Regions from separate parts of the Thalassotalea hakodatensis genome, predicted to be linked through region 2. Evidence: riboswitches for the same ligand, from Rfam matches in the RefSeq annotation. Region 2 holds a riboswitch; each other region holds the start of a gene.
The links. A riboswitch is a leader RNA that binds a small molecule or an ion and turns the genes downstream of it on or off. The one in region 2 is predicted to bind cyclic di-GMP.
Positions count from the first base shown of each region.

Region 1: another riboswitch for cyclic di-GMP. It lies ahead of QUE72_RS11495 (hypothetical protein); the one in region 2 lies ahead of QUE72_RS18450 (diguanylate cyclase domain-containing protein).
Region 3: another riboswitch for cyclic di-GMP. It lies ahead of QUE72_RS07905 (DUF3718 domain-containing protein); the one in region 2 lies ahead of QUE72_RS18450 (diguanylate cyclase domain-containing protein).

Region 1 is NZ_AP027365.1:2,609,440-2,616,903, forward strand. Features, by position in the region: gene QUE72_RS11480 (M14 family metallopeptidase) at 1-115, opposite strand, end outside; gene QUE72_RS11485 (c-type cytochrome) at 321-1,406, shown strand; gene QUE72_RS11490 (aldo/keto reductase) at 1,436-2,488, shown strand; gene QUE72_RS11495 (hypothetical protein) at 2,585-3,766, opposite strand; cyclic di-GMP riboswitch class I at 3,856-3,938, opposite strand; gene QUE72_RS11500 (collagenase) at 4,205-6,547, shown strand; gene QUE72_RS11505 (cohesin domain-containing protein) at 6,563-7,117, shown strand.
Region 2 is NZ_AP027365.1:4,163,624-4,171,087, reverse strand. Features, by position in the region: gene QUE72_RS18475 (thioesterase family protein) at 69-524, opposite strand; gene recQ (DNA helicase RecQ) at 648-2,462, shown strand; gene QUE72_RS18465 (c-type cytochrome) at 2,502-2,801, opposite strand; gene QUE72_RS18460 (DUF3630 family protein) at 2,930-3,259, shown strand; gene QUE72_RS18455 (DUF523 domain-containing protein) at 3,259-3,735, shown strand; gene QUE72_RS18450 (diguanylate cyclase domain-containing protein) at 3,728-4,738, opposite strand; cyclic di-GMP riboswitch class I at 5,160-5,242, opposite strand; gene QUE72_RS18445 (tetratricopeptide repeat protein) at 5,403-7,226, shown strand; gene QUE72_RS18440 (hypothetical protein) at 7,232-7,464, shown strand, end outside.
Region 3 is NZ_AP027365.1:1,801,800-1,809,263, forward strand. Features, by position in the region: gene QUE72_RS07895 (monovalent cation:proton antiporter family protein) at 1-301, shown strand, start outside; gene QUE72_RS07900 (patatin-like phospholipase family protein) at 685-1,836, opposite strand; gene QUE72_RS07905 (DUF3718 domain-containing protein) at 2,315-2,674, opposite strand; cyclic di-GMP riboswitch class I at 2,740-2,830, opposite strand; gene QUE72_RS07910 (3-oxoacid CoA-transferase subunit B) at 3,055-3,714, opposite strand; gene QUE72_RS07915 (CoA transferase subunit A) at 3,724-4,425, opposite strand; gene QUE72_RS07920 (hydroxymethylglutaryl-CoA lyase) at 4,503-5,408, opposite strand; gene QUE72_RS07925 (acetyl/propionyl/methylcrotonyl-CoA carboxylase subunit alpha) at 5,408-7,438, opposite strand; gene QUE72_RS07930 (enoyl-CoA hydratase/isomerase family protein) at 7,458-7,464, opposite strand, start outside.

The DNA of each region.
Region 1 (7,464 bases), 1.6 Mb from region 2:
CCACTTCTTGTTGATAACTTCGTTTTATTTGTTGTTTTTCACGCCATTGGGCTTTTTCTGCTGGCCCCCATTTAATACCGGGCTTGCCAATGGGGTAGAGAGTTTCGTTTTGCATAGGTTAATCTGTATTATTCGTGCGTTGGCAAGATTATACCGAAAGCCATGTATTATTCATCCCTCAGTTTATGTTAATCGAAATTTTCACTATGTTTTGTTACATCTATTCTCGATTAAACGCCGAGAGTTTACGATAAATTATACTTATATTGTATTGGATAGAGCGTTACACTAAAGCTATCTCTCGAAAGGATTTCTACGTTATGTATAAGCAAATACTGTTTCTTCTCACCCTCTCTACAATGTTGAGTAAGGTTATTATTGCTCAAGAGTATGAGACCATTGAACCACCAAGAAAATTAACAGCAAAACAAGCTGAAATAGCAGAGAAAAACTATCTTCAATATTGTGCTTTATGTCACGGTAAAGACAGACAAGGCCATGTGAACGACCATGCACCTTCATTAAAAAGCGCCAGTCTATTTCAGTCTGGTGTGCCTCATGCCATTTTAAGGCCAATGTCATATGGTCGAACTGGCACTCCAATGGGCGGCTATTTAGATGAGGTTGGTGGCCCTATGACATTAGAAGAAACATGGAACTTAACCTATTGGTTATTCGAAAAATCAGGCGTTGATCGGGTTAAATTGTCAACGAACCCTGTGCAAGGTGATATTAAAAAAGGCGAACGAGTCTATCAAAAAGAATGTTCAACTTGTCATGGCATCAACGGCGAAGGTATAACAGCTCCAGCTTTAGGAAATCCTTCAGCGCTAGCACACAACACCGATGAATTCATTCGTTATGCTATTCGACATGGTAGGAAAAATACCCCAATGAAAGCTTATCAAGGGATTTTACCAGAGCAATCAATTAACGATATTACCGCTTTTTTACGCAACAAAGCCAGTGGCTGGCAAGATAATAAGCCAGTATTAAAACAACTACCAACGCCTGCAGAATATGTGGTAAACCCTGAGGGTGAACACCCAAATTTCACGCTTAAAGATGATCAATATGTGATGGCTGAAGACCTATATAAAGCCTTAGAAAAAAAACAGAAAATGGTATTATTTGATACTCGTGTAACCTCGGTATGGCAAACCGCTCATATTAAAGGTTCCGTGCCATTACCTTATTATGCAGATCTTGATGCTATGATTGCAGACATCCCTACAGACGTTCAAATTGTTGCTTATTGTTCATGCCCGCGTGCTGCCGCTGATCATGTAGTCAATAAATTACGACATAAAGGTTTTACAAAAACAGCCGTTTTGTGGGAAGGTATTTTTGGTTGGATGCACCTTGGCTTCCCTGTCACTCGTGGTGATTTATCCACCCTTGATTAATCATGTAGATTATTGTTTTAGGAGTTTTTATGAAGTATGTTCGGTTAGGTAGTAGTTCATTAGAAGTATCAAATGTTTGTTTAGGTACCATGACATGGGGTAAACAAAATATACAACAAGACGCCAATGAACAACTAGACTACGCGCAATATCACGGAGTGAATTTTATCGACACCGCCGAAATGTACGCAGTACCACCTACCGCTGACACTTATGGTAAAACTGAACGTATTATTGGTCATTATTTACAAGCTAATCCTTCACGCCGAGAAAATTTAGTCATTGCTACAAAAGCGGCTGGCCCTGGACTTTCATACATACGGGGTGGCTCAGAGATAACACGGAAAGCGGTTATTCAAGCAGTTGATGATTCACTTAAGCGCTTAAGCACCGATCATATTGATCTATATCAGTTACATTGGCCGAATTACACCTCTCCTCACTTTGCTAAACATTGGCCAAATATGGTTGATTACACTGACGTGAACGCGACTGAAGAAATTGAGAAAATGCATGACATTCTGCAAGGGTTAGCCGACTGTGTTGCCGCAGGAAAAATTCGCTATTGCGGTTTATCAAATGATACACCTTGGGGAATAAATCAATATGTCAAACTAAGCGAGCAGCACAATTTACCGCGAGTTGTTTCAGTACAAAATGAATTTAATTTACTTCATACCAAAGATTGGCCGTATGTAATCGAAAACTGTATCCACGAAGATATTGCCTATTTACCTTGGTCACCATTAGCTTCTGGCGCGCTAACAGGTAAATACTTAAACGGAAGTAGACCAAAAGGTAGTAGATGGACCTTAATGCAAAGACATGGATTGTTTAGAGATACTGCGGCCGTTGAAAGCGCAGTTCAAAGCCTCAGCGATATTGCTAAGCAAATAAACCTTTCGCCAACTCAACTAGCGCTCGCGTGGGTAAATCAAGTAAAAGGGGTTACTTCAACCATTATTGGTGCAACCAGTATGGCGCAATTAGAAGAGAATATTGCTGCGTTCGAACTTTCATTAAATGAGACAACACTTAATCAGATAGATCAGTGGTTAAAAACCTACCCATCACCCTATTAGTGCTTTTATTAACACTGACTAACTACACCAGAGAAAAAGATAGGTCGAGATACCAATTACATCAAAAGCATACCTTGTTGTAATTGGTATATATTGTTATTTCGTTAACCTTCTACGTTTGTACATAAACAATCCGGTAATTAAAGCAAGTAACATTATCCCGAAAGAATGAGGCTCTGATATTTTCACTACTTCAATATTCATATCGGTGGGCTTCGGGCTATTATCATCTGAAAAATTTGGTGCTTGAACAAAACCCTTGTTCTGATTTACTGGATCTTGATTTCCATTTTCACCAGTAGAACTGCCACGGTTATTAAACGCACCTCCCGCATTGCCTTGATCTCCACCACCGTTACCTTGACCTTGTTGTTGCTCTTCACCGCCTATTGGCAAATTACCCAAGTTATTATCGGTCACAGAACCGTTATTTAGCTCTTCTTCGCCAGAGCCTCCCGTAGAGTTGGTATTTTCTTGACGAAACACTCGTTCAACAGCTTGTTTAGCCAGTAAGGCAGCTTTTTCTTTACCCAGCGAAATCAGAGCCAATGGAACAGCAGATTTTATTGGTTGTTCAATAAACGATTCTGCAATATTGTTACTGGCAAAAAACAGCGGTGTAGAAGCATTTGTTCGGTTAATCACTGGAATTAGCTGACCAGAAGCTGTGCCAGTAGCCAATGAGAACACCGGTGCATTATTTTGAGAAAACCCTGAAGCAATTGGCGTATTAGCAACAATGCCTGTACGACGAGCAAAGTTTCCTAAATAAGTATTACCGGCAATACCGGTAAGCCATTGTTTAGTTTCACCCACAATAACCCCGCCAAGATCCGCAGAAACAAATTGTGGTGCAGCATAAGTATCAATTGCCAACGTAGGCTTATTGACCACATTAATAGTTAATGAAAATTCAGTTGCCATTACATTAGCTGCGCTAACTACTCGAACCGTAACAGCAACATCTTCATCAACTTCATTGACATAAACAAAGAGTTCGTTCTGATTAAAAACACCTGTAACAGCATTATTATCGCTGATAACTTCAAAGATACGACCTTGTTGATTCAAGTCATCAATCGGAATAGAAAACATCGAATTTTCATGGGCAAGTACACTATTGTTAGCCATACCAAGCAATGAAAAATGTGCATTATCACTGGTAAAACCGGTCGCTTTATTTTGAAAGTCATAAATATTTGCTGTTGAAACACTGCTCAATCCCAGTAATGCAGCAAAACTTAACACTTTAGCTTGTTGAATAAGTTGATAATTCAAGTGATGATCCTCGTTTGTATATAATTTACAAAAACTATTAACGTCAAAATGTAATGATGACAACAGACAAGGATTGGGTAAGCTCAATTCTCTGCAACCCCGCTACCATAGTATTTACCTTAGGTCGGAAGCTTTGCGTATATGGGTTTCACCATACTTGCCTTTTACAAATATCGAATTAATAGTAATCTTTAATACGTTTTGCGTCAACAAAACGATCGTTTTGTTTAAAAAACCATCAAACAACTTTCACATTAAAATGTATATTATCCATTTAATTAATTGATTAAAAAGATAAAAACTTTAATTCATTTTCTACACCTTATAACAATGCATTAACGCTATTAACAAATCATTGATAATTATATTTTATACAATATACTTACAGCTGTATTTTATATACAAATTATAATAACGATGATAAAAAAAGGAAACAACGTGAAAACTCCACAACAGATACTCTGTGCTGGTTTAGCTGTTAGCGCCTGTTTAAGTTATACAGCATTTGCTAATGAACAAATCACACCAAATATACTTTCTAAAACTTCAGCAAAGCCTTTGCTAACATCACATGCAGCAAAACAGTTACAAGATAGTAAACAACAAGATATCAGCCCCCCTAGGCAAATATCACCAAAACAATTCGAACTATTACTACAGACAAAACAAACACTAAACGATCATTATCGCTCTGATCCAAAAACGCTTAATCGCTCAATGCGCTCTCCGATTAAAGCAATGCAAAGTAGCGGTTGTACCAATGCCAATGAATTACAATCATTATCAGATGGTGCTCTAGTGAATGCCGTAGTTAATGGTGATTTAACTTCATGTCTTTATGGATTATTTGACGCTAACCTAGTTGGCACATCTGTATTCTCAGATCAAAGCTTACAAACCATTGCTGATGCCATAACAGATCTACTTTCTACTGGTTATGACGGAACTGACACCACAAAGGCTGCTCAATTAGAAAAATTAGTCATTTACTTACGTGCTATGTTCTGGGCTGAGTGGGGCACAAATAGAGTATTCGATAGTCAGTTTACCAATACGCTTGAGCAAGCATTTAACCTATACATTTCAGGTGAAAACTTTGTTAATTATAACGGCGAAGCAACCAGAGATTTTATGGTCAGATATGAGATGCTCATTTTATTACGTAGCTCTGGTACTAATAACCTACCCTATTTAACGCGATTAACAGAAAGCTTACTTGGCTATGCTTCAACCGTAAACCGTGCTGATGATTGGGGTGTTTATTATGAAGAAAATGGTGTTACCCAGATCTTGACACATTTATTTAATACCTCGAGTGAAGATGCCAGCGCATTAGAACAATTAGTACAAAATCAACCTGAGTTACTTACCAATTTATCTTCTTTTGTATTAAACGAAGGTCAATGGCTTGTTGGTCACACACGGGAATATCAATGGGGTGATAGTGTTAATGAACTCGCCCGCTTTTTAAAATTTGGCGGCACGATTGCCGATACCGTTAGACCCGCCATTATCACCATACTAAATAACTACGATTACCAAGGCGCGGGTAGTATGGGTTGGTTAAAGGCACAAACGGCTGTGATAGCATATGATTCACAGAACTGTGATCTCTATGGCAATGCCTGTAGCTTCGATTTAGAAGCAACGATTTTATCTGGCAGCCACACCTGTAGCACAACCCTGAAGCTTCGTTATCAAGAACCTATTGATGAAGTAAACCGCGATCAAATTTGTGTGCAACTTGCCGAACAAGAAACAGCTTTTCATCAAATGTTTCAAACGGCTAAAGATACACCAGTAAGCAATGATCATAATACTGATTTAGAAGTTGTTATTTTTAGTTCATACACTGATTATGACAATTACGCAGGAACCTTCTTCGGAATCAGTACTGATAATGGCGGTATGTATTTAGAAGGTGAGCCTGCTACGCCAGGTAATCAAGCACGCTTTATTGCCCACCAAGCAACCTGGCTACCAACGTTTCAAGTGTGGAATTTACAACATGAATACGTGCATTACCTTGATGGAAGGTTCAACCTGTGGGGCAGCTTTTCAGATCAAGCTGATAACAGTGTTTGGTGGAGTGAAGGGTTAGCTGAGTATCTTTCTCAACCTAACAACAACAGCAATGCACTAGCCGCTGCTGCAAATAAAACCTACGCGTTAAGTGAGCTATTTCAAACCACTTATGCCAATGGCAATACTGAGAGAATTTATCATTGGGGCTATTTAGCAACACGCTTTATGATGGAACAAAATCGTGCTGATATTGATAACACATTGTTACCTACGTTTCGTGCAGCCAAATATGTAGTTTCAACTGCTGAATGTGCATTTGATTGGGGTTGGAAATCGAAAACAGAAGCCATCGAAAATAATTGGTACTGGGCCTATGACGACAGTGAATGGGCAAGCGGCAGTTGGGTTTGGACTTGCGGCCAACCAAATGAAGAACAACCTGAGCTACCTAACTTCACACCTTATCAAGACATTATTACCACTTGGGGCGTTAATTTCGATGCACAATTTAACGAGTGGTTAGACTGTATTATTGCTGGCAATGGCGAATGCCAAGCCGTAGAAAATAACCCTGCTGATATCGACGGAAATCAACAAGTGGACAGCCGAGATATTGCAGCTTTCAGTCGTATGTTGCGCCAACAAGGCAGTTTATCACTTGAATATGACTTTAACCAAGACGGTATCGTTGATAGACGAGACATTCGCAGCATGATGTCATTATGTGACCAAGCTCGCTGTACAATTGTCCAATAACCAAAGGAAAACACTATGAAATCATTTATTATTAGCTTGCTTACGCTCTTCACGTTAAATTGCCACGCAACCCTTATAGAACTTAAATTAGATCAAACATCGTATCAACAAGGTGATACCGTCACCGCAACGATTGTCGCTAAAAACTTTCCTTATACCTTAGGCGGGTTTGCAGGAGAAATGAACTTTGATGACAATGCATTAGCGTTAACAAGTTGGCAATTTGGTCAAGGCTTTGATGATGGCTTCGGCAGCTACTCTCATGCTGATGACAGTATAGATGGTTCACTTTATCTTGAAGATTATGCTGATTTATTTGCAGATGAACCCACCATCACAGCCATACAAGGTAATGAATTTGTACTTGCTACTATCGCATTCACAGCAGTAGGTTCAGGCCAACAAACTTTGTCATTGCTTAATGGTTTTGAAGTACTTAGTTTTGATAATACGATGTTAGATCAACTACAAGGCATGGCTATTACTTTTGATGTTACTTCGGTACCAACGCCCGCAAGTATTGCCCTGTTTAGTTTAGCACTGCTATTACTTCACAGAGTTAAACGTTAACTGTTCAGCGTAACGTTTATTTTTTCACTTGGTTTGTTACTCCTTAACAGGCCAAGTGAATATGTTTAATATGCATCAAACTGTTATCATTATTTTTCTGAACAACAATAACCTTACAGATTAATTTAACATTTTACTTTGTTTACACGTCAATTATTTGCTCATTCAATAAGTATTAGTCTACTTTTAACCAAGTTGGTTTAACGCATCAAATCACTATCTGGTTCAATTATCAGCAATAATTAGGATAGTTACCATAACGCTTTTAACGCCCAAAATGACGTAATTAAACACCACTTTTGGCTTTTTTATTTATACCAACTTTCAAAATAAACACAATTTATCAA
Region 2 (7,464 bases):
AAAAAGTGTAGTTTTGTACAATTACCAAATATAATGTTGAAAAGGTGTACAGCAAAGTTCAATACGGCCTAGCCAACCATATAGGTACCCGTGCCGAATGCGATATGCACTCCCTCTTCGTTATGTAGCTCCATTCTTGCTACTGCTACCTTACTGCCGCTGCGAATAATACGAGCGGTCGCTACAAACGCTTGACCACGGCCTGGGCGCAAAAAGTCAGTGCGTAAATCAATAGTGCCTAATTTAGATAAACTTCGTGCAATATTGGCTTCCGACGTATCATCAAGATGCTCAATGATGTTAGCTGCTGCAACAATACCGCCAGCGAGATCTAAGGCAGAAGCTGTTACGCCACCGTGTAATATTTTCTGCATTGGATTACCAATAAGTTTATCTTGCCATTGAAAGCGTATTTCTGAGGTTTGAGTATCGAAAGTTATGATCTCTAACCCTAGCAATTGATTAAAAGGCATGCCATTGTTCCAAAAGTGGGCAATTTGTTTAAAAACGTCGGCTTGATTCATAATGTCTGGTCGGATGAGAGTGATAAGGTAAAGTGTGCACCGTTTTTAGTGAAAAAGAAAGTTTTCTTCTTGAGGTGATAATCGGGTAAAATATGCCTTTCATTTATTTCAGAAGATTTTCCATTGAGTGATCTATCAGTAGCTGAACCGTTAAATACTTTGCAACAAAATTTGCAAGAAATTTTTGGTTATTCTGAATTTAGAGCAGGTCAGCAGCACGTTGTAGAGCAAATTATTTCAGGCAGAGATTGTTTGGTGTTAATGCCTACTGGTGGTGGTAAGTCTTTGTGTTATCAATTACCCGCAACCTTGCTAAAGGGTATAACGATTGTTGTTTCTCCGCTGATTGCCTTGATGAAAGATCAGGTTGATAGCTTGAATAGGCAAGGTATTCCTGCTGCCTATGTTAATTCGTCATTGTCGAATGAACAAATACAAGACACTTTTAGCCGGCTCGCGAGTGGGAAATTAACCCTGCTATATGTTGCGCCAGAGCGATTAACACAGCATTATTTTTTACAAGGATTGCATAACTTACCGATTCGTTTATTTGCCATTGATGAAGCACATTGCATTTCACAATGGGGTCATGACTTTAGACCTGCATATACGCGACTATCGATATTAAAAGCGCAATTTCCTGCGATTCCTGTGGTGGCATTAACTGCAACCGCTGACGTGACAACTAGGAAAGATATTTTACAACAGCTAAATTTGCATGATCCTTATATTCAATTAGACAGCTTTGATCGGCCGAATATACGACTAACCATGGCAGAGAAATATCGAGGCGCCACGCAAGTGATAAGTTACATCAAAAAGCGTGGACAAGATGCGGGCATTATTTATTGTAGCAGTCGTTGGCAAGTAGAAAAATTAAGCGAAACCTTGGCAAAAGCAGGTATAAATTGTGCCGCTTATCATGCAGGAATGGAGCATAGTATTCGTGCAGTAGTACAAGATGGTTTCGCTAAAGATAATATTCAAGTGGTGGTGGCAACCGTTGCTTTTGGTTTAGGTATTAACAAGCCGAATATCCGCTTTGTTATTCATTTTGAACCACCAAGAACCCTAGAAGCCTACTATCAAGAAATTGGTCGGGCAGGACGAGACGGCCTTAATGCAGAGGCGCTATATTTACACGATGAAAAAGATGTTTCGCGTATCCAAAAGCGCATACAAGAAACGGAAAACGAACATAAGCGTAACGTAGAGTTATTAAGATTTGCCTCGGTAAATGATTTTGTTGAATCTCAAACGTGTCGTCGGCAGTTAGTACTGAATTATTTTGCGGAATTTACCACATCAGGTTGTGGCAATTGTGACATTTGCTTAGACCCACCAAGTCAATTTGATGGCTTGAAGGTTGCTCAAATGGTGTTATCGTGCGTATATCGTAGTAATCAACAACATAATGCAAATTATATTATTGATGTATTACGTGGCCAGTTAACAGAAGTCATTGCTCAGGCACAGCATCAACAATTATCAACGTTTGGTATTGGTCGAGATAAAACACCAGGGTATTGGTACGCGATTATTCGCCAATTGATACATTTAGGCTACTTACAACAAGATATAGCGAACCATTCAGCGCTGATGTTAACGCAAGCCTCTCGTTCGGTTTTAACCGGTGAGCAAGCCTTGAGTTTAGCAACGCCTAGATTACAAAAAGCCAGTTATTGGCGGCAGGATAAACAATCTGGGCAATATGACCGTGTATTATTTGCCAAGCTGCGTGAGTTGCGAAAAACCTTGGCAGACAGCGAAGACATACCGCCTTATATTGTGTTTAATGATGCGACGTTGTCGGAATTAGCGCGCTTTAAACCGAAAACACCGACAGAAATGCTCAATATCTCAGGGATAGGTCAAACAAAGTTAGCACGTTATGGTGCGCCGTTTTTAAGTGTAATAAATGAAGTAATCGATAAGTAAGGTAAGAAAAAGCGCTCATGGAGCGCTTTTAAAGAGAAATTATTTTAAACTCGCGTAATAAGCCGCTAAGTTTTTCATATCTTCATCAGTTAAAGGCATTGCCATACCTGTCATCATCGGATCTTTACGGGCACCTGATTTAAAGTCTTTTAATTGCTTATAAAGGTACTGTTCTTGTTGCCCTGCTAAATTAGGGTACATTGGCGTTGTAGATATGCCCGTTGCACCATGGCAAACGCCACAGGTTGCTGCTTTTTCTTTACCTTTGGCGATATCGCCTGCGAAAACCGGAGATGCCATCATCACAGTAGCAGCAATTGCTAACGTAAATATTTTCATGCCTATATCTCTCTATCTTTGATTAGAAAATTTAATTGCCTAGCCAGATTATATGAAAAAACAGCATAGCTGTCTCAGATTTTTTTGTATTATATGCAATAGATCAATATTTCCTAGAGGTAAATCAATTGTCTTGGTTTTTTAATAAAATAAAGTGGCAGCAACAAAATGATGTTATAAGCATTGATACTGAAAAAGTTGAGTCGTTATCACCTTTTACTTGGGAACAAGAAGACATTCCCGAAATATTTTCAGAAATATCGAGCGGCAATGAACAATTAACACTAAAAAGTACACACGTAGGCGCTGATCGTGTTAGTTATGAAGTCTGTTGGTTTGATTCGGTGTATTGGTTGCATTTTGAATGTTACAGTCAATCTATTTGGTTCGAGGCACTTGATTCAACAGCAATGAAAAATATTAACCCCTTATATGATTATTTAACAGGTAATGCATAATGGAAAAAATTCTTGTCAGTGCATGTTTAATGGGAGATCTGGTTAGATACGATGGTGGACATCAGCAGTTAGTCAATAAAACGTTCAAACAATGGCAGCATGAAGGTAGGCTAGTGAAGGTGTGCCCTGAAGTGGCGGGCGGGTTATCAACACCTAGAGCGCCGGCTGAAAGAGTGTTAAAGGACAATTTAGTAATAGATGTATCAGGAAAAGATGTGACTCACGCTTTTACCCGAGGGGCAAATATCGCGCTGTCGATTTGTCTTGAGCAACAGATTAAATACGCCTTATTAAAAGAATCTAGCCCTTCTTGCGGAAGCAATAGCATTTATGACGGGCGGTTTACTGGTAGCAAAATATCAGGGATGGGTTTAACGACCGAGCTACTACGACAACATGACATCGAAGTTTATAGTGAAAATACGGTGTTATTATTAGCTGAAAAGCTAACACGTAATGAAAAAAAGTTTAGCTAGCAACAGTAATTTTGTTACTGCTATGGCGCTGCATATCGACTACTAAAGTACGTGTATAATTAAGTACCGTATCGATATTCTGCGATAAGGTAAAATCATTTACTCCCATTGAGATCGTCATATGGGGCAACCTGACACCAGATTTGCTACTTACGAAGCGAAGCTTTTCAACACCTTGGCGTATTTTTTCGGCAATTTCACTGGCAATATTACGTTCTACTTCGGGTAATAAAATTAAAAACTCATCATGACCGGAACGTACAGGCAAACCGCTATCACCTACATAACTTCCAATTTTGTTGGCTATTTTTGACAATAATACATCGCTTATTAAACCGCCAAACTTTTCGCTTACTAAAGATAGCTTATCAACATTAACAACAATAGCCGCCACTTGCTTGTTAGGGTCTTCAAGTGTCCATTGTTCTAAGTTTTTATTTAATGCCTTGCGATTATATAAACCCGTTAACGGATCGAGGTAAATATCTTTTTTTATCTCGGCCAGTTCAGCTTTTAATAACTGTGATTGCTTTTTAGATATTATCAGTTGGTTAGAAAGTTGCTGTTGCTTCTGACGAAAACTTTTTGACGCTTGTTCGATTTGTTGAATAGCGCCAGTAATGGCTTTTTGATTATTAGATTTCAGATTAACGATATTGTGATCAAGCTTTTTCAACAGAGTATTCGCGCAATTCATCGACTGTTGATTATTATTCGCTAAACTATCTACTAATTCATCGATGTCTGTAACAATTTCTTCCCTAAACGTACTTTGGCCTAAAATATATTGTTTATATAGCTCTTGAATAACATATTCGTCTAGCTTTTTGCCTAAGGATAAATGTTGTTTTATTTGTTGGTTTAACGTTGGGTTTTTACCAATAATATATTCATAACAGATGGCGTAATTTATTGGAGATGCAGGAAGATGCCATTGCTGCAACTGCTTTATAGTCAGTGTTGATGTTTGCTCTGCTTTTTTGATGGAATCATGGTATTGCAAAATTACCCATCCCCTCAGTAAATACGAAAAATAAATTGTTATTGTTATAAGTTCATTCTCTAGTAATTTATAAAAAAGTGCTAGCGTTAATCGCAAATAAATGGAAATAAATAATACCAATCCACCCAAAGGAGTGAATGCTTAGCGCTGCATGGACGATAGTAGAATAAACAAATTTATGTTGCCGATGAAGTTCTAAGTTGATCAAATCTTAAATTCAATTGGTATAAATTCTCGCTAAGCGATCACTTTCTTAGACGGAATGGCATTAATGTTGTTCATTGAGACTTCGGTGAATAAAAAATTTAAGCGTAAACGGTGTAGTAGGTTTAAGGGGACAAGGGAGCACGCAAAGCTAGTGCTAAAAAGAAAGATATAACATAGGAAAAGCCTCAATAGACAAGCCCCCACTATGTCTAAATTCGGTAGTTCCGCTGCCATAGGTTTCCCCGTAGACCGGTAACTTTGCGTCTCTAGCTTTCGCTAGATTTGCCCTTATCGAGCTTTAGTAGCTCAAGAGACATTATATTCATAGATTTTTTCTTGTAAACCATAAATATTGTTTATATGGTAAACTTTATTTGTTTTTTAAATTAAACCCTTGAAATAAAGGGAATTGAAAACTCATCCGATGATTTATAAATTGTTTTTCTACAGTGTATTTTTGTATGTTTTTAGCGCGTCTCTTCTGGCGGAAGATACAGCCAGTACAGAGATATTACAGAATATTGCTGACGTTAATCGTTTCTACGAGGGCGATAGAGAATCAATGCCTTATCAAAGTGTATTAACACTTTCTCAGCGTGTTATTAAGCAACGTCATTTGTACCATAATAACACGTTGGCAAAAGTGTTTACTTTACTTGCAGATGCAGCGACAAATACTGGCGATCTCGCAAAGTCATTACAATTTGCTCAAGATGGGGTCACGTTATTGGGCGTTGACCAACAAATAAATTTAAGGCTTTTACTAAAAGTTGCAGCAGGATATTACTACAAAGGTAAGTTTAATAGCGCCAAAGAAGTTGCTGAACGAGCGGTGTCACAGGCACAAGCACTTAACCATGTTGAGTTATTAATCAATGCGTTAAGTTATCGGGCGATGGCCAACGCGTTATTAGCTGAACATGATAATGCATTAACTGATATTGAACGCATTGAGCTGTTACTTGCTGAGCAACCTAGGTTGTCAGATCGTATTTCTTTAATTAATTTATTGGCTAACGCGCATTATTATTTGGGAGACGATAATACCGCTATTTCTTTATATAATAAGGTGTTAAAACTTAGGTTTGAGTTGAATAAAGTGGCTAACATTGATCAAACCTATTATCACTTAGCGCGTTCTTATTTATCATTGGGCATGTTAGACGATGCTTACAATGCCTTTTGGGAAGCCTTAACCTACGCCCAAAAGAAACAAGCCCCTATTCGTATTGCTTATGCTCAGTCGGGCTTAGGGAAAGTACATTTTTTACAAACAGATTATCAACAAGCGTTAAACTTATTTAATAAAGCTGAATTGGGTTTTCGTGGTTACAATTTAACGCAACCGTATTTAACCGTTTTATTAGATTTAGCAAGAGTGCATGAAACATTAAATAACAAGTCAGAAAGTTATAGGTATTTAACGAAAGCTCAACGTATTTCTGCTTCAACTGAACTGACGGAAAAGCAAATTGTGTTACATTTAATGGCGGCAAAAATGTACCGTGATCTTGGTCAATTCGATAAAGCCTTAGCTGCTTATTTTCAATATACTGAGCAGGAAAAAGTGTTTAAACATTACGGCGAAAAAAATGTACTTCAAGAGGAAAAAAATCACGCTACAAGCCAAAAAAGTCGGAATTTTTCATTACAATTTGCCAACCAATCAACCTTAACGCAAGAATATCAATTCAAATATCAACAACAACAAAAACTGATTAGTTTATTGATATTTTTTGTTATTGTTTTGTTTGTTTTTTGTCTTTGGTTAGGAGTAAAGCTAAGAGCACTTAAATTAAAATACGTGTATGAAGAAGCGGAAAAGCCTATCGACTATATCGCTGGACCTAGCTACAGTAAAAAACTGTACCAATATCATTATAAAATGGCGCGAAAATTCGAGTACCCGTTAACTATAGGTTACTTCACGATTGAAAATTGGAATGAACTGACGTTTCAGTTTAATAAAAAAACCGTCGCAGAAGTCACATTGGCGTTATTTGAATTAATTTACAACGCTAAGGAAGAGTTTGTTCAAGTAGGGGTGATAAACGATGGCGAGTATTTATTTTTGGCACCACATCAACGGCCAGAAGAGTTACAGCAAAATTTAGAAAAGCTTGCCCAAGCAGTTAAACTACAATTCTTTGCAAACCTAGGTGAGTTTTCATTAAAAGTTCGGTACGATTGCCAGTCTCCCAGTGTGCAAGATATCGACCCATATATCTTTTTATCGCGAATAAGTGATGCAACTGTTCCTGATAGTCGTTTTAATGTGTAGGTTTTATGATGATGTTTTTATTGGCTGTCTTAGCCATATTTATAGCGGTAAGTGTGTATTTTTATTTTAAAGCTGAAGGTCTTCAACAGCAGTTGATTGCTGCAAAACGGGAGAGGAATAACGCTAAGAAAGAAGCCAAAGTGTTGTTAGAATCTGTAGCGGTTATCGCACGTAAAAATGAAGAGGTAGTGAAAAATCGAGCTCGGCAATTACAAGAAAGAGATACACAAATTGATGC
Region 3 (7,464 bases), 1.9 Mb from region 2:
TTACAGTCATCTGCATGGCTTTTTTCAGGGGGAACATACAGATATGAGCCCTGATGCTATGGACCGTATAGAATTTGCTAATGCGGTGAATTTAACTGGCCATTCTTATGCGGTAGGGCGAACCTTACAATCTTTGAACTTAGCCACACGCCGCGTAACCGTGGTTGCATTGAGAAGAGCTGGTTTTGAAACCGAACAGCCTGATGAAAATACCATTTTGTTAGCGGATGATACCTTGATTATTCGTGGCAAACCAAGACGTGTTGAGCGGGTTGAACGTTTTATGCATGAAGGGGGTTAGCGTAATACCAACTCGCATAAAGATTAAGTCAGTTCAGTGCGATGTCAGAGGTGGGAGAATAAGCGAAACGTTTGCAGGTATAGTTGTTCTACATCAAACACGTTTTGCGCAATTATCGCGCCTCTAACACGCTCCCAAAGGGCGAGTTTAAACGCTTCATAGCCTGTGTTGTTGATTTTAACAAGGACGCTACAAGGATGTAGCTTATTAGAGAACGCAGGAGCACGTTCTCCTGAATAACCATTCTCTGCAATCAACGCCGTGCCTCTAAAGCGTTTAATTCTCGCTGAATGACCGAATATTTATGCGAATTGGTATAATAGGTTTCTTTTGCTCAATCCCCATATCTCTGCATTTGCGTTAGCTTGAAAGATTTACTACGTTCATTTAAGCGATAAAAATTCACGAATACGTGTTTCGTTCTCTAGTGCATCTTGAAAGCCGAGTTTAATGAGTTGATGGCAATAGGTGCGATCAAATAACAGGTAGCTAATGATACTTGATTCAGGATCATTGCTGATGCCCATCGCCCTAAGAAGCAGTCGAATTGATATTGGCATTTGATGATAATGCTCTACTGCTATTGCATTGAAGTCGTGGCTTGGGTTTATTACTAATGTCTCTATTGATTTTAAGCCTTCTTGTGCTATTTTTTTTTCTTCTGGGATTAACGAAAGTGTTTTATTTACACGTTTGAGACGTTCTAAGTCACTTTGCAAAGTGTCTGAAAAAATGCCATCTAGTAAATGACCTGCGATGGTCGCGCTTGTTGGAGGATGTGGATTGTTTTCCTTAGGATGTAATGGTTCTGACGGTTGTTCAACACCGATAATAAATAGCTTCTCACCGCCTAAATGTATTGCAGGGCTCAACGGAGATAGTTGATGAATAGAGCCGTCACCAAAATGTTCTTTTCCAAGTTTGATCGACGGGAACAATAGTGGAATCGCTGCTGAAGCAAGTAAATGATCACTATTTATCTGACAGGGTAAGCCTTTTCGTTTAGCTCGAAACCAAGGAGAAATGGTTTCACTTGATTGAAAAAAACTAATGGAATCACCACTACTATAACTAGACGCAGTGACTGAAAGCGCGCGTAAATGTCCTTTTAATAGATTATTGTCTATACGCTGAAAGTCAACAACATCTGTTAGTAAGGCTCTTAATGGTGCATTGTTAAGTAAGCTGTGCGCCGATTTGTTTGCATAATCTGCTTGAAAGCTCGCTAATATACCACGGTATATATGACTAAATACACGAGCAGGGTCACTATGATATATCCTGCTTGTTGTTAAGTTCTTCCATACCCATTCAAGTTTTTTAACGCCAAGTTGAAAGCAAGATGCATAACAGGCTAAACCGGTTGAGTTGATCGCTCCGGCAGAGGTACCGCAAATAATTGAAAAAGGGATAGGGTGATGCCGTGGGGAAAATTTTGAAATTGCAGACAGCACACCAACTTGATAGGCAGCTCTTGCACCACCCCCAGTTAATACTAATGCGTTTTTTTCATGCTGGCGCGATCGGTACGTCACAAATTAATCACGGTATCTATTCTATCAATTAACGAGAGTTTATCGTTTATTTTAAAGATTACCAAGTTAAATAACTTGAGCTAGGGATAACAACTTACTTTCTAGCCGTTGTTTTTCCTTATTACTGCGTTAAATGTATTTGCAATAGACACGTTATTGACGCACAAATTTTCCTTGCACTAAGAAAAAACTCCGTGCTAGAACAGTGTGATAAATAAAAAGCTTACCGTTTCTGTTGATTCGCTAACTTCTTATCCCGAGCTCAGGTTAAATAATGTTAGCTGGGTTTAAAAATCGTTCTGTATAAACAATGGTAACCAACACGAACATTTAAATTAATAAAAGGCTTATAAAAGTAAAGGCTACTTTTGTTGAGTTGAAAAAAAAGCCAGCATTAGCTGGCTTTTTTAAGTCGACAGAAGAATTATAAACTAGTAAAGCTATTGATTTAACAAATAACGCCTACTAAAAAATAATTTTAGCTGCTAACGCGTTCGTTAGCGGCATCTATCAATGGTTGCGATCCACTCTGGAGATTTGCAAGGTTCTCTGAAACAACTTTCTTTGGTAGCTTACTTACTATCATAGAACCTGTTTCAACCGCACCTCTTGCAGAAGCAAATACCAGTAAGTTTTGACCATTACATTGAATACCATCAAAAACTCTGCGGATTTTGATTTTATTCGTTCTTAAAAATGAGCGCATACGCTTCTTATCATCTGCAGCTACATACTCACATAAGCTTTGAGCTATATTCGATGCTTCTGCTTTAGGAGCAGAAACGATAGACGTCATTGTTAACGCTGTAATAGTTGAAACTAGTAATAATTTTTTCATTTTAATAACCTTTAATTCAAGTTGAGTTTATTAAAAGAAAAAACCACAGGACGTACCTAATTGAACTCGGTAACTCCGCTGTCATAGATAAATTAAATTATCCTTAGACCGGTGGTTTTGCGTAACATGTTTTCGCATGTTTTGCCTTTTCTTTGTCAATTTCAGTATCACTAATTTGTAAGATAAAATCAAGTCTTGTGAAATTGGCAAGTATGTTGAATGTTAAGTTTTTACTATAAATGTATATTTTACAATGTGTTAGATATAACTTTCTCTTGTAGGATATATGGAAACATTACATATGACTTTCTAATTCTTATAAAAAAAGAGCATTAAAGCTCTTTTTTTATTATATTTACTAATAAATTTATTGGTAAAAGTTATATAAATGTCATCTCAGGTACATTTTCAGGTATAACAAGTTCACCAGCAGTTAACGCTTTAATCTCTTCTACAGATACACCAGGTGCACGTTCAACCAGATGAAAGCTATTATCTTTGATTTCGATAAAGGCTAAATCAGTTAGCACTTTGTTGATACAGCCTTTACCTGTTAATGGTAAGGTACATTGCGAGAGTAACTTAGATTCCCCGTGCTTAGACGCATGGGTCATAGTAACAATAATGTTTTCAGCACCTGCAACTAAGTCCATTGCACCACCCATGCCTTTAATCAACTTACCAGGGATCATATATGAAGCAATATTGCCCTGAACGTCAACTTCAAAAGCGCCTAATACAGTGAGGTCAACATGCCCACCACGGATCATAGCAAATGATTCTGCTGAATCAAAAATTGATGCTCCCTTAGCGGTGGTTACTGTTTGCTTACCAGCATTGATTAAGTCAGCGTCTATTTCGTCTTCAGTAGGAAATTGACCCATGCCAAGTAAACCATTTTCAGATTGCAACATGACTTCCATGCCATTGGGTACGTAATTGGCGACTAATGTAGGAATGCCTATGCCAAGATTTACGTAAAAACCATCTTGCAGTTCTTGTGCTACGCGTTGCGCAATTTGTTCTCTAGATAAAGCCATGTTAACTCCTTATGCGCTTCTAATTGTGCGTTGTTCGATGCGTTTCTCAAACGTCCCTTTAATGAGACGGTTAACGTAAATGCCAGGGGTGTGAATTTCATCAGGTGCTAACTCACCCGGCTCAACGATTTCTTCTACTTCAACTACGGTTATTTTGCCTGCAGTAGCAGCCATAGGGTTGAAGTTACGTGCGGTTTTTCTAAACACAAGGTTTCCGTATCGGTCTGCTTTCCATGCTTTTACGATGGCAAAGTCACCGGTAATGGCTTTTTCTAATATATAGTGACGACCATCAAATTCACGTTCTTCTTTACCTTCGGCCACAGGTGTACCATAACCTGTGGCGGTATAAAATGCAGGAATACCTGCGCCACCTGCGCGCATTTTCTCAGCGAGTGTACCTTGAGGAGTTAAGATAACTTCAAGTTCACCACTCATCATTTGTCGCTCAAACTCAGCATTTTCGCCAACATATGAAGCGAGTATTTTTTTTATTTGTCGATTAGGCAGTAATACCCCTAAACCAAAATCATCAACACCGCAGTTATTTGAAACAACGGTTAACCCTTTTGTGCCTTTACGTTTGATCTCTGTAATAAGATTTTCCGGTATACCGCATAAGCCAAAACCGCCAGCAATAACTGTCATGTTATCTTCTAGCCCTGCTAATGCTTCTTCATAGCTCGACACTACTTTGTCAAAACCCGCCATGATTAACTCCTTGCTAAATGTAAGATCAACGAGTGTTGCAGTTGATCATTAAAATTTGAATGATTATAAAAGTAAAGCTATTCGCATTTAGCTAAAAATGCATTTGAAACTTTTGAAACCGGTGCCTTGCCGAGTTTGTTACTGATATACCAGCCTGCTTCAAGTAAGGTATCGAAGTTAATCCCTGTTTCTATCGCTAAGCCATTTAGCATATAAACAACGTCTTCTGTTGCTACATTACCTGAAGCACCCTTAGCATAAGGGCAACCGCCTAAGCCAGCAATGGCTGAGTCGACAACACTTACGCCGTGTTGTAACGCGGCGTAAATATTCGTTAACGCTTGACCGTAGGTATCATGAAAGTGAACAGCAAGGTGCTTTACGGGGATTCGGGCGCTTACTGCCTGTAACATTTTATTGACACTGGCTACAGTACCTACGCCAATTGTGTCACCAAGTGAAACTTCATAGCAGCCCATTTTGTATAACTTTTCAGCAACCTCAGCCACTGTATCTGGTGCAATATAACCATCGTAAGGACAACCAACTACGCAAGAAACATAACCTCGTACAAGTATGCCATGTTGCTTTGCGGCACGAATAACAGGTTCAAATCGCGCTAGGCTTTCATCTATTGAGCAATTAATATTTTTTTGGCTAAATGCTTCTGAAGCAGCACCAAAAATAGCAACTTCTGAAACACCTGCAGCAAGCGCTGCTTCAAAGCCTTTTAAATTAGGAGTTAATGCCGCATACGTGACGTTTGTTTTTCGTTCTATACCTGCCATTACGTCGGAAGAGGTTGCCATTTGTGGTACCCATTTAGGCGACACAAAGCTTGCAGCTTCGATATAGCTTAATCCGGCGTTACTCAGTTTGTTAATTAACTGTATTTTATCTTTTGCGGCAACGAGTTCTTTTTCATTTTGTAAGCCGTCTCTTGGGCCAACTTCAACAATTTTTACTGATTTAGGTAGTGCCATCAGCCTTGCTCCTTGGGCGTAAACGCTAATAGTTCAGCGCCGCCATCTACCATATCGCCAGTTTGATAATAAACTGTATCGATTATGCCATCTGTAGGTGCCTTAATAGTATGCTCCATTTTCATTGCTTCCATGATCATTAATGGTTGATCTTTCGTAACCGTATCTCCTTGATTAATTAATACGCTGACCATGGTTCCGTTCATAGGCGCAGTTAAGCCGTTTGCATTATCTTCAGCGTTACTTAACCCACAATCAGGGCGTATATAAGTAAAATTAAACACGCCATTTGATCTATATAAACTGATATTATCGCCTTCACGACTTATCGTTGCTTGACTGCGATAACCGTCAATACTGGTAGAAAGTTCATCACCAACTATTGTTCCTTGACAGTCTAATGTACGTCCTTGAAATGCATGATGCTCAACAGTGATTATGTAGTAGCGTCGATTCCCCATTCGCTTTTGCTCAACAATAACGGGGTAGTGAGTGTCATTATGCGCTAATGTTAGCTTATGAATGTGGGCTTCATTAAGTCGCCAAGCATTGGTGTGATTCCAAGGAGAGTGAGGATCTGTCGTACTTTTAGCGTGTGTTTTAGAGCGTTCAGCTAAAGAGAGCACTAAATACAGAGCAGCCATTGGTAATTCGTTGGTTAGTGCTTGCTCGGTATCGTGAAAAATATCATCGTGATGTTTTTCGATAAAACCAGTATCAATATTGCGGTTTATGAACGCTTGGCAAGTTGCTAAGTTATATAGGAAATCGAGATTAGTGACCACACCATTAATACGGTATTCTGTCAGTGCTTTCGTTAAACGTTGTAGTGCTTTGTCACGATTTTCATCCCAAACAATAAGTTTAGCTATCATTGGATCATAAAAAACACTGACTTCATCTCCTTGGCGTACGCCGGTATCCACTCGAACATATTTGCTTTCTTGTGGCGTACGTAGAAAGCTTAAATTGCCAGTGGCTGGTAAAAAGTCATTATTGGCATCTTCAGCGTAAATACGTGCTTCAAAAGCATGTCCGTGGATCTCAAGTTGGTCTTGTGTTTTTGGTAAGGCTTCATCAGCTGCGACACGTAGCTGCCATTCAACTAGATCTTGTCTGGTAATTAACTCTGTAACAGGGTGTTCAACCTGTAAACGAGTATTCATTTCCATAAAATAGAAGGAACCGTCTTGATCAAGTAAGAATTCAACAGTACCTGCCCCTCGGTAACCAATTGCTTTAGCTGACTTTATTGCAGCTTCACCCATTTTTTCACGTAACGTTTGCGATAAGTTGAATGCAGGTGCTTCTTCGATCACTTTTTGATGTCGGCGTTGCACTGAACAATCACGTTCGAACAGATAAACTGCATTGTCATGATTATCACAAAAGACTTGTATTTCAACATGGCGGGGTTGTGTTAAGTATTTTTCCACTAACATCGTGTCGTCACCAAAAGATGATTTTGCTTCGCGTTTTGCTGCAGCAAAACCTTCGGCAAAGTCTTCTTCGCTCCACACCTGGCGCATACCTTTACCACCACCGCCAGCAGTTGCTTTTAGCAAGACAGGATAACCCATGTCATCAGCCGCATTTTTAATGACTGCTTCCGTTTGATCATCACCATGGTAACCTGGTACGAGTGGAACTCGTGCTTTTTCCATGATTGTTTTCGCGGCAGATTTAGAGCCCATGGCTTCAATAGCGCCAACTGGTGGGCCAATAAAGGTAATATTTTCCTGTTCACATAAACGACAAAATTCTGCATTTTCAGAGAGAAAACCATAGCCAGGGTGTATTGCCTGTGCACCTGTACGTTTTGCTGCCGCAATCACTTTTTCTGATAATAAATAACTCTCACGAGAGGGAGAGGGGCCAAGATAAACAGCTTCATCTGCCATACTCACATGTAAAGCATTAGCATCAGCGTCAGAATACACCGCCACCGTAGCAATGCCCATTTTACGGGCTGTTTTAATCACTCTACAAGCTATTTCACCACGGTTAGCAATGAGTATCTTAGTGAACATTGTTGAAGCATGTTGCATGTTATTGT